Regions from separate parts of the Clostridium sp. LBM24168 genome, predicted to be linked through region 2. Evidence: predicted binding sites of a transcription regulator. Region 2 holds the regulator's gene; each other region holds the start of a gene.
The links. The regulator LexA, encoded in region 2, represses DNA repair genes until DNA is damaged. The targets are predictions, from matches to a motif close to CNAACANNTGTTNG.
Positions count from the first base shown of each region.

Region 1: the regulator LexA is predicted to act here: its motif matches at 1,462-1,475, upstream of recA (recombinase RecA).
Region 3: the regulator LexA is predicted to act here: its motif matches at 2,095-2,108, upstream of ACSVC9_RS01495 (putative DNA modification/repair radical SAM protein).

Region 1 is NZ_CP196861.1:1,294,086-1,299,669, forward strand. It holds gene rimO (30S ribosomal protein S12 methylthiotransferase RimO) at 1-686, shown strand, start outside; gene pgsA (CDP-diacylglycerol--glycerol-3-phosphate 3-phosphatidyltransferase) at 670-1,257, shown strand; gene recA (recombinase RecA) at 1,506-2,579, shown strand; gene rny (ribonuclease Y) at 2,773-4,317, shown strand; gene ACSVC9_RS06475 (stage V sporulation protein S) at 4,482-4,742, shown strand; gene ACSVC9_RS06480 (decaprenyl-phosphate phosphoribosyltransferase) at 4,901-5,584, shown strand, end outside.
Region 2 is NZ_CP196861.1:1,393,688-1,399,271, reverse strand. It holds gene mutL (DNA mismatch repair endonuclease MutL) at 1-253, shown strand, start outside; gene miaA (tRNA (adenosine(37)-N6)-dimethylallyltransferase MiaA) at 281-1,228, shown strand; gene hfq (RNA chaperone Hfq) at 1,309-1,548, shown strand; gene ACSVC9_RS06960 (methionine gamma-lyase family protein) at 1,632-2,918, shown strand; gene lexA (transcriptional repressor LexA) at 2,919-3,533, opposite strand; gene ACSVC9_RS06950 (hypothetical protein) at 3,682-4,116, shown strand; gene ACSVC9_RS06945 (tyrosine recombinase XerC) at 4,131-5,120, opposite strand.
Region 3 is NZ_CP196861.1:308,528-314,111, reverse strand. It holds gene ACSVC9_RS01500 (TIGR03915 family putative DNA repair protein) at 15-761, opposite strand; gene ACSVC9_RS01495 (putative DNA modification/repair radical SAM protein) at 775-2,061, opposite strand; gene ACSVC9_RS01490 (hypothetical protein) at 2,457-3,011, opposite strand; gene ACSVC9_RS01485 (hypothetical protein) at 3,032-3,280, opposite strand; gene ACSVC9_RS01480 (DUF421 domain-containing protein) at 3,627-4,313, opposite strand; gene ACSVC9_RS01475 (ABC transporter ATP-binding protein) at 4,379-5,584, opposite strand, start outside.

The DNA of each region.
Region 1 (5,584 bases), 100 kb from region 2:
TTATGCACTGTATTTCATTGATTGAAGGTATAAAATGGATAAGGGTTCTCTATTGTTATCCTGAGGAGATAACAGATGACATTATCAATGAAATAGCTGAAAATAACAAGATATGTAAGTATATAGATATTCCTGTTCAACATATAAGTGATAAAATACTTAAAGCTATGGGTAGAAAAGGAAGAAAGTCCGAAATAACAGAAAATATAAATAAATTGAGAAATAAAGTTAAGAATATTATCATAAGAACAACTTTGATAGTTGGTTTCCCGGGGGAAAACGAGAAAGATTTTCAAGAATTAAAGGATTTTGTAGTGAATATGAAGTTTGATAAACTTGGAGTTTTTAAATATTCTAGGGAGGAAGGTACTCCGGCTTATAGCATGAGTGATCAAGTCCCAAAGGATATTAAGGTACAAAGAGAAGGAGAAATCATGCTTTTGCAACAAAATATATCAAAGAATATAAATAAGCTTAAAGTGGGAAAAATTTATTTAGTTATGTTAGAAGGACAGAAAGATGGTATGTATTATGGAAGAAGTTATGAAATGGCTCCTGACATAGATGGAATAATATACGTAAAAGGTAAGGATAGTTTGAAAGTAGGAAGTATGGTAAGAGTAAAGATAACAAATAGCTTTGAATATGATTTAATGGGAGTTGTATGTGATGAATTTAGCGAATAAACTTACAATAATTAGAATGATACTTGTTCCTGTTTTTTTGATTTTTATGGCTGTAAAAGATGTACCTTATTTTAAAATTATTGCAATAATAGTCTTTATAATTGCTTCTATAACGGATAAGTTGGATGGATATATAGCTAGAAGCAGAAATCAAATAACTAGGTTTGGAAAATTTATGGATCCTTTGGCAGATAAACTTTTGGTTACGGCAGCTCTTGTATGTCTCGTAGAATATCATATAATACCTTCCTGGGTGGCTATGATAATAATAGCAAGGGAATTTGCAGTAACAGGACTTAGAACCGTTGCTGCGGCAGAAGGGATTGTAATAGCTGCAAGTCCTTGGGGTAAAGCCAAAACGGTGACTCAGATAATTGCTATTATACTAGCACTTGTGAACTTGAATTACAACCATGTGTCAATGTCTATCTTTAGAGGTTTTATAAATCATCCCCATAAAATGCTAAATTTAATTACATATATTGCTATGGGGTTAGCAATAATAATAACCATAGCATCTGGTATAGACTATTTTGTTAAAAATAAAGAAGTAATGAAACCTGATAGATAGAGTTTTAATCCATTGATTTAAAAATCAATGGATTAAAACTCTAAAATTATGTCCATAATTAAGATATGCATTATAGCTAAATAAATTTAACTTTATATACCTTTAAATGAAAATATATTATAATATTATTATGTATATTTAATGTAATTGTCATTTTAAGAAGTATTCTATTGACTAAAAATATGCAGTGATATATAATAATTAAGAACATAAGTTCGAATATGAGAGGATGTGAAATTTTGGCAAGTTTGAATAATGAAAAATTAAAAGCTATAGAGTCGGCCATGGGACAGATAGAAAAGCAGTTTGGAAAGGGTTCTATAATGAAGCTTGGAGAACATAGTATATTGAATATAGATTCTATTTCAACAGGATGCTTGGATTTGGATATAGCTCTTGGTATAGGTGGAGTGCCGAGAGGAAGAGTGGTTGAAATCTTTGGACCTGAATCATCAGGTAAGACAACTGTTGCACTCCATATAGTGGCAGAAGCCCAAAAATCAGGTGGAGCTGCTGCATTTATTGATGCAGAGCATGCACTAGATCCAGCCTATGCAAAAAATTTAGGAGTTGATATTGAAAATTTGATTGTATCCCAACCGGATACAGGAGAACAAGCGCTCGAAATAGTGGAAGCCCTTGTAAGATCAAATGCCATTGATGTAATAGTAATTGACTCTGTAGCAGCACTTGTTCCAAAAGCAGAGATAGAAGGTGAAATGGGGGATTCACACGTAGGGCTTCAGGCAAGGTTGATGTCCCAAGCACTTAGAAAATTAACAGCATCCATAAATAAGTCCAGATGTGTTACTGTTTTTATAAATCAATTAAGGGAAAAAGTTGGAGTTATGTTTGGAAATCCTGAAGTTACACCTGGTGGAAGAGCATTAAAATTTTATTCTTCTGTTAGAATGGATGTAAGAAGATCTGATTCCATAAAACAAGGTGATGCTGTAGTGGGAAATAGGACTAAAGTTAAAGTCATTAAAAATAAAGTGGCACCTCCATTTAAGCAGGCTGAATTTGATATAATGTATAATCAGGGCATATCAAAAGAAGGAAATGTACTGGATGTGGGCGTTAGAGAGGAATTAGTACAAAAAAGTGGAGCATGGTTTTCTTATGGAGAAACTAGATTGGGACAGGGTAGAGAAAATTCCAAGCAGTTTTTGAAGGAAAATCCTGATATAAGATATGAAATAGAAAATAAAATAAGGAAAAAATATGAATTACCTCTGGTAAAGCCTGAAGATAAAGATAAGGAAATAAAAAATAATGAAACAAATGAAGTAAAAAGCAATGCAAAAACGCAGCAAAAATAATTTTTGTGTCTATATTTTAAGATAACAATATTGTATTTATAAACTTGACAATGGGCAAAATATAATATAAAATTAAGACAAATTCTGGTTTATCATGTATTAGAATTACCAATTGAATAATATGACACCATTTCTATGCTTTTGTATTTGGCTAGAATATAGATACATAAAGAAGAGCAAAGGAGGTGTTCATGTGAATTCTATATTAATATATGAAATTATTGCTGGTATAATAATAGCAGTTGTTATACTGGTTGAGTTTTATGTTATAAAAAATAAATCATCTGCGATAAAAGCAGGAGCTGTTGAGGAATCTAATAGATTGAAAGATGAAGCGAAAAAGGAAGCTGAGTCTATAAAGAAGGAAACTATATTAGAGGCTAAAGAAGAAGTTCATAGATTGAGAAATGATCTTGAAAAGGAATCTAGAGATAGAAGAAATGAATCTCAAAGATTTGAAAGAAGATTAATTCAAAGAGAAGAACTGTTGGATAAAAAGAGTTCTGCTTTTGAAAAAAGAGAAAGTAGTCTGGATAAAAAGCAACAGGAAATTGCACGATTACAGGCAAGTGTAGAGGAACTTTATAAAAAGCAAAATGAAGAGCTTCAAAGACTATCAGGACTTAGTTCAGAGGAAGCAAGAGAAATTTTATTGGAGAAAGTTAAAAAGGAAATTAAACATGAATCTGCAATTATGATTAAAGAAGTTGAAATGAGAGCTAAAGAAGAAGCCAACAAGAAAGCTAGAGAGATCATAACCTGCGCAATTCAAAGATGTGCAGCTGATCATGTAGCTGAAACTACAGTTCATGTAGTAACTCTTCCTAATGATGAAATGAAGGGCAGGATAATAGGGAGAGAAGGCAGAAACATAAGAACTCTTGAAACATTAACAGGTGTTGATTTGATTATTGATGATACACCAGAAGCTGTAATATTATCAGCATTTGATCCAATACGAAGAGAAGTTGCTAGAATTGCACTTGAAAAGCTTATAATTGATGGAAGAATACATCCAGCAAGAATAGAGGAAATGGTAGAAAAGGCTAAGAAAGAATTGGAAAGTGATATTAAAGAAGAGGGCGAGCAGGCCACATTTGAAACTGGTGTACATGGTCTTCATTTGGAAATAATAAAATTACTTGGAAGGCTAAAGTATAGAACTAGTTATGGCCAAAATGTGCTGAAGCATTCTATAGAAGTTTCATATTTAGCGGGTCTTATGGCATCAGAAATAGGAATAGATCCAACTATAGCAAAAAGAGCTGGATTACTTCATGATATAGGAAAGGCAGTTGATCATGAAGTGGAGGGTCCTCATGCTATTATAGGAGCTGAAGTTGCTAAAAAATATCATGAATCTCCTGTAATTGTAAATGCTATAGGTGCTCATCATGGAGATTTAGAGTTTCAATCTCTAGAAGCTGTGCTTGTACAGGCAGCAGATGCGATCTCAGCTGCAAGACCTGGAGCTAGGCGTGAAACCCTTGAAGCTTATATTAAGCGTTTAGAAAAGTTGGAAGAAATAGCAAATACATGTGAAGGCGTAGAAAAGTCATATGCCATTCAAGCGGGAAGAGAACTTAGAATTATGGTTAAACCAGAAGAAGTTGATGATGCAGGAGCCGTTGAAATGGCAAGGAACATAGTGAAAAGGGTAGAAGGAGAGTTAGAATATCCTGGTCAGATCAAAGTAAATGTAATTAGAGAGACTCGTGCAGTTGAATATGCAAAATAATAAATATTAAGTAATTAAAATACACATATTCCTTTTGGATTTTCTTAAATTTGTAAGCCTTTATGAAATCTAAAAGGAATTTTTAATTTTTTGTAGAATATTATACTGTAGTAGCAATAACAAATAAAGTTAAATAAATAAAGTTAATATATAGGAGGGTTATTATGGAAGTATTAAAAGTTTCAGCAAAATCAAGTCCAAATTCTGTAGCAGGAGCATTAGCAGGTGTATTGAGAGAACGTGGTGCAGCTGAAATACAAGCCATAGGAGCTGGTGCACTAAATCAGGCTATCAAGGCAGTAGCTATTGCAAGAGGTTTTGTGGCACCTAGTGGAATCGATTTAATATGTATTCCGGCTTTTACAGATGTTGAGATAGATGGTGAGGAGAGAACTGCAATAAAGTTAATTATTCAACCGAGGTAATTTGATTTATGGGACTTGAGAAGGTTATCAAGTCCTTGTTTGCTAGTTATAATAGGAAATTATTTCAATAAATTTCTGTATAGAATAATTTGATATTGACTATATTGTATACTATGTTAAAATGTAAAAAGATGTACAACTTATATAGGGGGATTTTCATGAAGAGCCTGCTAGAAATGATGAGACCAAAACAATGGATTAAGAATTTTTTTGTATTTGCTACAATTATGTTTTCAGGGAATTTTTTAAATTCTAATATGCTTATTATAAATATAGAAACTTTTTTATTGTTTTGTATTACTTCTTCCATAATATACATATTGAATGATATAGTTGACATAGAAAAAGATAAATTCCATCCTGATAAGAAAAAAAGACCTCTTCCAAGTGGACGCGTAAGTAAAAAATCAGCTGTGATTTTAGATGTATCTCTATTTATTCTGGTTATTTTATTGGGATACAGTATTTTAAATATAAAGATATTAGGCATAATGATGTTATATATATTTACAAATATATTATACTGTTTTAAATTAAAAAATGTAGTTATAATAGATGTAATGATAATAACCTTCGGATTTGTACTAAGAGTGGAAAGTGGAAGTATCGCTACAGGAGTTGCAGTTTCACCATGGTTGTTTTTATGTACTGTTCTTTTGTCACTATTTTTAGCACTTAATAAGCGTAAAAGTGAACTTATAACGTTAAAGAACGGAAGCGGAAAACACAGAAAGATACTGGAGGAGTATTCTATAAATAGTATAGATAAAATGCTTACTATAGTTAATCCATCCGTACTGATGGCATATTGTCTGTATACTTTTAGTTCTACTCAAAGTAGA
Region 2 (5,584 bases):
ATTTACAGATATGCTTGATAATCTAAAAAATATGGGATCTGGAGAAACTTGGGAAGTAAAATATCATCTTATAGCAACTATGGCATGTAAATCTGCCATAAAAGCACATGATAACATGTCACAAATTGAAATGGAGGATCTCATCGAAAATCTGCGATTCATAGATGATCCATTTAATTGTCCTCACGGAAGGCCTACTATAATAAAAATTACCACCACGGATCTAGAGAAAAAGTTTAAAAGAATACAATAGAAAAGACATTAAAATTAGGAGGATACAATGATTGATCTATTCATACTTGCAGGACCTACAGCCATAGGGAAAACGGACATATCCATAAAAATCGCAAAAAAACTGAATGGAGAAATAATATCTGCAGATTCTATGCAAATATACAAATATATGGATATTGGTTCCGCAAAGATAAAAAAAGATGAAATGCAGGGAATTATACATCATATGATAGATATTGTTTCTCCAGAGGACGATTTCAATGTTCTAAAATACAAGCTCATGGCAGGTGAGTGTATAAGTAAAATACACAATTATAAAAAGCTTCCAATGATGGTCGGAGGAACTGGTTTTTATGTAAATTCACTTATATTCAACTATGATTTTACTGAAGCCAATGTTGACAGAAATTATAGGAAATATCTTGAAGAGCTCTCTTTAAAAAATGGGAAGGAATATGTACATTCTCTTTTAAAAGATATAGATCCTGAATCATTTAAAAGATTATACCCAAATGATCTGAAGAGAGTAATACGGGCACTTGAAGTATATAAGCTAACTGGAAAAACAATGAGTGAATTCAATAGTGGAAATAATATATATGATATACCCTATAATATATATTATTTTGTACTAACTATGAATAGAGAAAAATTGTATAGTAGAATAAATGAGAGGGTAGATATAATGATTTCAGAGGGACTTATAGATGAGGTAAAAAGGCTTAAGTCCATGGGATACAATTCTTCAATGCAATCTATGAAAGGAATAGGTTACAAGGAAATTCTCGGCTATCTTGATGGTAAAATATCTCTAGATGAATCAATAAGGTTAATTAAAAAAAGAAGTAGAAATTATGCAAAGAGACAACTAACGTGGTTTAGGAAAGATAGAAGGGTAAACTGGATAAATAAAGATGATTTTAAGGACAACAATGCTGTTTCAAGCTATATAATAAACAAATTTTATTCTATGAAAAACTTGTTTAAAAGTTAAATACTGGTATAATATATTTATCAGCAAAGAAATTAAGAGAATTTTATGATATTATATAAACCTGTGGAAGGGGGAGAAGTATGGGTAAACCAATAAATAATTTACAAGATATATTTTTAAATGGAGCAAGAAAAAATAAGACTCCAGTAACCATACATTTAACTAATGGTTTTCAAATTAAAGGTAGTGTAAAAGGATTTGACAACTTCACAGTTATATTAGATGTAGATGGTAAACAAATGATGATATATAAACATGCAATATCTACAATTACACCTTTCAAACCAGTTTTATTCAGCACTATACAGGAAGGGGAATAAAAAGATTAGGCATAATGCCTATTCTTTTTTATGTTCTGATACAAAGTTTAGTATAATATGCATATTCGGGAGGGAAATTAACTTTGTTAAAAACAACTAAAGAAAAACTTAGGAATACATACAAAATAAATGAAACTGTATTGGATTTATATGAAAAAGCACTATATGATATTGAAGACCAGTTCAAATATTATGATGATATAAGAGAATATAATCAGCTTAAGGTTCTCAATGCATTTCAAGAAGAAAAAATAAGTGAATCACATTTTACTAACTCATCAGGGTATGGGTATGGCGACATAGGAAGAGATTCTCTCGACAAGGTTTATGCCCGCATATTCAACTCCGAAAGCGCTATTGTAAGACCTCATTTTGTAAATGGAACTCATGCAATCGGCTGTGCACTATTTGGAAATTTAAGGACTGGTGATACTTTGCTTTCAGTATGCGGCAAACCTTATGATACACTTCATGGAATAATAGGTATAGATGGAAATAAAAAAATAGGTTCTCTTAGGGAATATGGAATTAATTATGAACAGGTAGACTTAAAAAATAACGGCAGCATAGATTTTGACTCTATAGAAAAGCACCTTAAAAATAATAGTTCTATAAAATTGGTACATATACAAAGATCTACTGGATATGGTTGGAGAAAGGCTCTTCTGATATCTGAAATAAAGGAAATAATTGATTTTGTAAAGAATATAAATCCTAATTTAATATGTCTTGTTGACAATTGTTATGGAGAATTTATAGATACAATAGAACCAACAGATGTAGGTGCGGATCTGGCAGCAGGATCACTTATAAAAAATATAGGTGGAGGAATAGCTCCGACTGGTGGATATATTGTCGGTAGAGAAAAATATGTAACTCAGGCCTCCTATAGGTTGACGGTACCTGGTATAGGCGGTGAGTGTGGTTCTACTTTTGGAATTATGAGACAGCTTTATCAAGGATTATTTTTTGCTCCGCATGTGGCAATTGAAGCATTAAAAGGTGCCTTGTTTTGTTCTAGAATAATGGAACTTGCGGGATTTCCTGTACTTCCAGCATATACTGATAAACGCAGTGATATAATTCAGGCAATTAAATTCAATGACAAAGATAAATTGATAAAATTTTGCAAGGGAATTCAAAAGGGCTCACCTATAGACTCTTTTGTACAATGTGAACCCTGGGATATGCCTGGATATTCAGATCAAGTCATAATGGCTGCAGGAGCCTTTATTCAAGGCTCTTCAATAGAATTATCTGCAGACGCACCTATAAGAGAGCCTTATATAGCATATCTACAGGGAGGTCTTACCTTTGATCATGCTAAAATAGGTATACTTATAGCATTATCGAATATTTACAATAAATAATTAATATTCTCTATAAAGTCCAACTAATTTTCCAATAATAGTACAATCAGGTACTATTATTGGTTTCATGGTTTCATTTTCAGGCTGAAGTCTTATATGGTCACTTTCTTTAAAAAATCTCTTTAAAGTGGCCTCATTTTCAATCAATGCAGCTATTATTTCTCCATTTTCAGCTGAATTTGTCTTTTCAATTATAGCCAAATCACCATTGAGAATACCTGCATTTATCATGCTTTCACCATGAATTTTAAGCATGAAAAGTTGTTCCCTATTTTTTATATAATCTATTGGAAGTGGGAATGTATCCTCTATATTTTCCACTGCAAGAATTGGTTTACCAGCAGCTATAGTGCCAATAATAGGTATATTTATCATTTCTTTTTTATTTGAAAGGTCTGCTACAATTTCTATTGTCCTGGGTTTTGCTGCGTCTCTCTTTATATATCCATCCTTTTCTAATTTTTCTAAATGTCTATGAACGGTAGATGTTGACTTTGCTCCTACAGCTGAACATATTTCTCTAACAGAAGGAGGGTAACCTTTTTGTTCAACATATGATTTTATATATTTAAATATTTCTAATTGTTTTTCACTACTTTGTTTTTTTTTCAACATAAAAACACTCCTTGCATTTTATTAACTTGAATTATATCATATATGATATATAATAACAAACTTATGTTCTATTATTGACAATTCTCAAATTTATATTCTATACTAGGTTTTAGGCTATAAATTTAATATAAATGTCTAGGAGGAAAATATGAATAAAAAATCTTGTATATTTGATAGTGAAAAATCTTGTAATAACTGTGGAGAATGTAATGTATGCGATTTAAATCCAAATAAAAAATGCAACAATTGTGGTAAATGCCTCGAAATGGAAGGGTATGATATGAGAGCTATAAAAATAGATAGTATAATTGAAGACGAGAATGAAGTAGAAGACTACATTGAAGATGATAAAACTAATATAGAAATTCATTCTCACTTAGTAGATGAATCTTCTATCAATGAAGGTTTAGAAAGTAATACAGACATTTTTGATATAGATACTATACAATATATAGACGATATAGATGGGTTATCTGAGATTCTTGAGAATGAAAATGACTTTAAAAAGCTGGCACATGAAGAATATCCAGGATTTATCAGAATAGAAAAAAAGCATATAAACGATCAGAATCAATCTAAATAGGGACTGATTCTGATTTAAAGATCATCTTCATCACTTAGTGGATTCGAATTTACAGCTTCTCTTAATTTTTCATCATCTACATGTGTATATATCTGTGTAGTAGATACATTTTCATGGCCTAATATCTTTTGAAGACTTCTTATGTCTACATTGCCATACTTATACATCAATGTAGCAGCAGTATGCCTTAATTTGTGTGGAGTGTATTTTTTATCATCAAGTCCGGCCTTTTTTAAATACTTTTTTAATATTATCTCTACAGATCTTTTGTTTATTCTTCTGTAATTTTTACTTATGAAAAGGGCATCTTTATCTTTGATTTTACCATATTCTGAATTTCTTATTGTCAAATATCTGTTTAATGATTTCAAACATGCATTGTTTAAATAAATTGTCCTTTCCTTGTTTCCCTTTCCTATAACAGTAAGAGTGTCATTCTTTATATTAGATATATTAATACTACATAACTCTGAAAGTCTCATTCCACAATTTAGAAACAAGGTTATCATACAGTAATCTCTTTCCTTAAACCTTCCATCTATTGATTTCAAAAGTTCCTTGCTTTCATCAAGAGTCAGATAGATTGGATTTCTCCTATCTATTTTTGGAGATTCCAACTCATCTGCAGGATTTTCAGATATAATTTTTGACTTGTTGTACAGATATTTAAAGAATGATTTGAGTGAAGCAACTTTTCTAGCTCTTGCATAAGTTCCGTTGTTCCTATATTTTTCTGCAAAAGATATGTATGCATATAAATCGCTCAAGTCTATACTATTTAAAATTTCGTTATTTATATCGGATATACAGATATTCTGGAAATCACAATCTTTAGGAACCAAATTTCTATAAAGTTTTAAAAATTTAAAAAACATTGTTAGATCAACTTTATAACCATCAAGAGTATTTATTGATTTCCCACGTATAGTTCCAAGATAATTTAGAAAATCATTTAGACATTTAGGAAGCTTTTTATCATATATATGTTGAAGATTATAATGCATTTAGTATTCCCCCTTCTATAAAAATGTATAACTTCGCTAAATGATTATTTAGCGAATATATTTATTATAATAATTTCTATAAAAAATAAAAAAATCCTTCTTATATAAAGTAAATAATCTATTAATATTATACTACTAAACAAATTTTATGTATCAATTATAAACATTTTGTCTATAAAATGTCGATTATAAATCTATATTTATTCAATTGATAATATTATCAATTAGTTTTAGATTTGAAAATGATTTTTTATAATATCTTCAATTCATTTTGGAAAAAGTGAGTTATTAACATATTGTGGAAATTAAGTGAGCATTTATGAAATTAATATGCTTCCACAATGTGTTAATAAGGCTGTTAATTCATTTTTCGCCTTTTTGCACTTTTATTCTGTTGACTTTAATAATAAAGTATATTTTTGAATATATTGTATTATTATATAGAAATTTGTAATGCATTATTT
Region 3 (5,584 bases), 1.1 Mb from region 2:
GGGTCAGGTCTTTATCATAAAAATTCAGTCATGTATTTCCAATATCGCTTTGGCATGTTGTTCATACGACACTTTGGATTTTTTCGTTCTTCTATCCCAATAGTATTATAAAAAAGCTTCCACAGTTTTCTGAAATGTATTTCCTCTTCATCAGCATCAGGCATAATGAAATTTTCAGCTGAAATAATCGAGTATTCACAGCAACTATGAATGAGCACCATATCATGGTTTTTATCATAAATTAAAAAGTACTCTTCAGGATATCTGCTGCAAAAATGTCTTCCGATAATAGGCAAAACATAATTTACAGGTTCTATTTGTGCTGCAAGTCCATTGTTGAAAATAGAAAATCTTAAAAAACCTTCTATAAGATGACTTTCATTTTTTAAATATTCAACTGCTTTAAACAGTTTATTCACTACCTCATCTGCAAGCAGGGTCATAATTTTGGGACCATAATAATATCCTTTTCTTAAAAATAGCAGTATATATAGTTCTTTTTGAGAAATGCAGCTTAAAAATGCACACTTTATAAAATTGAGAACCTGACCTCCTATTTTTTCGGGTATGGATTTAATTACTCTTCCAGATTTGATTGGATCCGTCACAATTTTTATCGATGGAAGGAAAGTTGTCTGTGCTTTAAACCGCTGGATTATATCAAGCGGAATCTCTTTTCTGTAGTAACTCTCAAATACACAACACATAAGTCCTTCAAAACTTCCATCATATTCATAAATGATATTTGATCTTTTAAGCATTCTTACATTCCCCCTATATCTGCAGCAGTTTATTGAAAAATGACAACTGTTCAAAACCATTTTCTGAATTGAAATTTCTATAATATCTATTAATTTCACTTTTGGACATTAATGATCTTACCACCGAAGCACGATCAATTTTAAGATTTTCCATTGTTTTCCCATTGCATATTATAAAATACCGTGCTCTTTTAAGCACGACTCCAAGTTTCTTAAGTATATAAAAATCAAGGCTAGTATTCCTTCGCACATATATAATTCTTTTCGCACTTCTTACCCCAATTCCTGGAACTCTTAGCAAATCTTCATAAAGCGCATTATTTACATCTATAGGAAAACTCTCCATATGATTTAATGCCCAATTGCATTTTGGATCTACATATGGATTAAAACTCTGGTGATTACTATCCAGAATCTCATTTGCCTTGAATTTATAATATCTTATAAGCCAATCCGCCTGATAAAGACGGTGTTCCCTCAATAAAAGTGTTTCTCTGTTTGTACATGTCATAATTGGATTTTTGGAAACAGGCACATATGAAGAGAAAAAAACTCTTTTTAATTTATATTTTTTGTAGAGGCTTTCAGATAAATTAAGTATCTGAAAATCCGTATCAGAAGTGGCACCTACAATCATCTGGGTGCTCTGTCCTGCAGGCACAAATTTTGGTGAGTGGCGATATTTTATTAAATCAATTGAATTTTTCAGTATTTCATTCTTAATATATCCCATTGGATTAAATATAGAATGTCTGGATTTATCTGGTGCCAGAAGCTTCAAACTATTTCGTGAAGGCAATTCTATATTTACACTCATTCTATCAGCAAACATACCAAGTTTTTTTATAAGAATATTGTCGGCCCCAGGAATTGCTTTAGCATGTATATAGCCAAAAAATCTATATTCTTCTCTAAGTATCCTCAAAACCTCAATCATTTTTTCACAAGTGTAATCAGGATTCTCAAGTACGCCTGAGCTGAGGAAAAGTCCTTCAATATAATTCCGGCGATAAAAGTTAATTGTAAGATCTGCCAATTCCCGTGGTGTAAAGGAAGCTCTTGGAATATCATTTGATCTTCTATTGATACAATATCTACAGTCATATGCATAAATATTTGTCATAAGAATTTTTAAAAGTGAAATGCATCTTCCGTCTGCAGCAAAGCTGTGACATATTCCACAAGTTTCAGAATTTCCAATTTCACCTTTTCCTGCCCTTCTATCTACTCCGCTTGAAGTACAGGCTACATCATATTTCGCTGCATCAGTGAGAATTCTTAACTTATCAAACATATCCATGTATTTCCCTCCTCATTTAGTTCATATTACCATAGAACATATGTTCTTGTAAAGTTAATATTTCAAATTAAACCTACTAAACACAAACAAATAAATGACACCCAACTTTTAGTCAGGTGCCACATACAACATATAGAAATTTATTTTATTTGCGGGTTTCCCGCATTGGAGCTCCAATCAATCCTGGAGCCACAGATCGGTTAACTACTTGTCAAACTTGAATGATATGTTGAATTTCACTTTAAATTTTCTAATATTTATCATATTAAAATAATAATATCATTTTTATCTCATACATATCAACTAAATTATTTATGTTTTATTTTTTAATTTCAGATCCATTTTAAGCTAGAAACAAACCCCCGGATTCCCCGGGGTATAATTATTTTTGTGCTTTATAATTTTTGTACAACACCTGCAGTACTCTGTATAGTAGCAACAGTTTGCTTCAATTGCGCATTTTCAGCTTGTGCTGCTGCCAGCTCATGCTGTATTTTCGCAATCTGTGCATTTCTCTCTGCCTCAGTAGGGGTTGCATGTCCAAGATCGTTTACTGCTTCCTGGATGAAATCATCTATCAATTTTTTCTGATTGTCAGTTGGAGTTACATCTATTTCCTTGAGTGCAGCATATACAGTCTCCTGTGCGGCTCTGAATTTCTCTTCGTTGCTCTGCAGGCTTCCGGCATGATAGAGCTGCTCAGCTGCCTTTACCCCCGCAGCTGCTTTCTGTTCAATCCAGTCTACAAGTGTTGCAGCAGGTTTTAAGGCTGGTATTGCTTTAGCTACCTGGATAAGTGGTTCTGTCGCCTTTAATACATCTCCAGTAGTATCAAGAACCTTTTCAGCATTAATATTTTTTCTTTTTAGATAAGGTACCAGTCCAAACATTATCCCGATTACTCCTACTAAAACTCCACCCACTGCTATAATATCATTTACATTTATCATAATTATCTACCTCCATAATCTTAATCTCCTACGAAATCATAGGTTTTTTTAAATATATCCGGTTTACACGGATAAAACTCCCCATTTACACCTTTTATAATATAATCATTTATACTTGCAATGTGATTGCCTTCTAAAGTTATAATTATTAGTTTATTATCTTTATAGTAATAAGTTCCATTACTCATAAATCCAGCTATTTCATCTATATTTTTACCTGTCCACTGTATGGCTTCAATTACAACAGGTTTCTTTCTATATCTAGACATTTATTTGACCTCCTTTTCTTATTACTATGAAATCCTTCCTTGATTCAATATATTTATTAACATAAAAATTTGTCCATAAATGGATATATCACAAAAGGACTAGGAAATACCTAGTCCTTTTTATTACTGAAAATTCAGTCTACTTATTATTTCTATACGCAATAATACACAAAGTAAGCATCCGAAGGGCTATCTCAAAATGCTTACTTTGTGTATAAGAATTATCATAATTAATTTATCGGTATTGTAACTTTTATTTTATCTTAATCTTATATTGTTAAGAAAATATTAAATATATGTTAAATAAATAACAACTCTTTGCATAATGAACAAATTTTTCTTGAAACTATTTTGTTTTTACTGAAATATATAAAATCCCCGATGAATTCAATCCAGCATAAAATACTTTTTTTATATCATAAATATTATGACATTCAAGTTGTTCTTTAACCCACTGTTCATCATGATTAACAGCTTTTAAATTATTATACATTATTTTACCATCAATAATTATATCACTTGTTAAGCCAGTATATTTTCTTTGAATATTTAAATCACCAACTGTTATTAACTGCTTATTTATTTTAGGAAGAACCGTTAATTCTCCATCACTTTCTATAATTGCAAACTCTACATCCTCTATATTAAATATATCTTTTTCTCTTAATTGCATAATTAGCTGACTTATTGTAATTTTTATTTTTTTCAGATTATAATCTAATATCTTTCCATTACTTATTACTACAACCGGTTCTCCATCTAGCAATATTCTAAATTTAAAACTCTTAGTACTTAAATAATCTGTTATAACAACTAATATGCTAATAACAACTAATGATATCACAGCTAAAAGTGGTGATTCTTGCGGACCTAGTGCTATTCTTACTGCAATAGATCCAATAGTAACCCCCACTATAAAATCATAAAATGTTATTCGTGATATTAATTTTCTTCCAATAATTCTACCTAATATTACTAAAATAATGTACATAAAGAAACTTCTAAAAACCATTGCTATAATTTTGCTTATCATAAGTACAGCCCCTTATACAATCACTACAATATTTATATATTGACCTTTAAATCAATATATATTCATTATTTTCTTATATCTAATCCCTCAAATTGCATATTGTAATAATAAGCATAAAGTCCGTCTTTTTGCAGAAGTTCCTTGTGGCTTCCCCTTTCTTTTATTCCTTCATCATCAATAACTATTATTTCATCTGCATTTCTTATAGTACTGAGTCTGTGGGCAATAACTATGGTAGTCCTATTTTTTGCAAGCTTTTCAAGAGACTTTTGTATGAAGCTCTCACTTTCATTATCCAGTGCCGATGTTGCCTCATCCAAAATCAATATAGGTGGATTCTCAAGAAATACTCTCGCAATGGAAATTCTCTGCTTCTGGCCTCCTGAAAGCTTGACCCCTCTTTCTCCTACATAAGTATCATAACCATTGTCAAGACTCATTATATAGTCGTGTATATTTGCTTCCTTGGCGGCTATTATCACATCCTCTTCAGATGCATCAGGCCTTCCATATTTTATATTGTCCCGAAGTGTCCCCGAAAACAGATATACCTCCTGCTGTACTATACCAATGGAATTTCTAAGGGATTCAAGGGTAACATCTCTCACATCAATACCATCTATCATTACAGAACCTGATGAAACATCATAAAATCTCGGGAGTAACGAACATAAGGTTGTCTTGCCTCCACCTGAAGGTCCAACAAATGCAATTTTTCTGCCAGCCTCTATTTTTATATTTACATCGTCAAGTACCTTTTTTTCATCATTATAACTAAATGAAACATTTCTATACTCTATGTCACCTTTTACATTCTTGAGCTCAACTGCATCTTTTTTATTAACTATTCCAGGTTTGGTATCCACTATATTCATAAATCTCTTAAAACCAGCAAATCCCTTCTGAAATTGCTCTGCAAAATTTATAAGTATATCTATAGGATTTATAAATATATTTATATACAGTGCATATACAGCAAGGTCCGATATCCTCAATGACCCATTTGCTATAAAAAATCCACCAGCCACAATCACTACTACATATAAAAGTCCCTCAAAAAATGTATTTCCGGCTATAAATCTTCCCATTGCTTTATAACTTTTTTCCCTTGAAACACGATATGCATTGTTGTTTTTATCAAATTTTTTCCTTTCAATATCCTCATTAGCAAAAGATTTCACAATTCTTATTCCCAAAAGGCTGTCCTGAACAGAAGAATTTATATTTCCCATTTTCTTTCTATTGTCAAAAAATATTCTCTGCATCTTTTT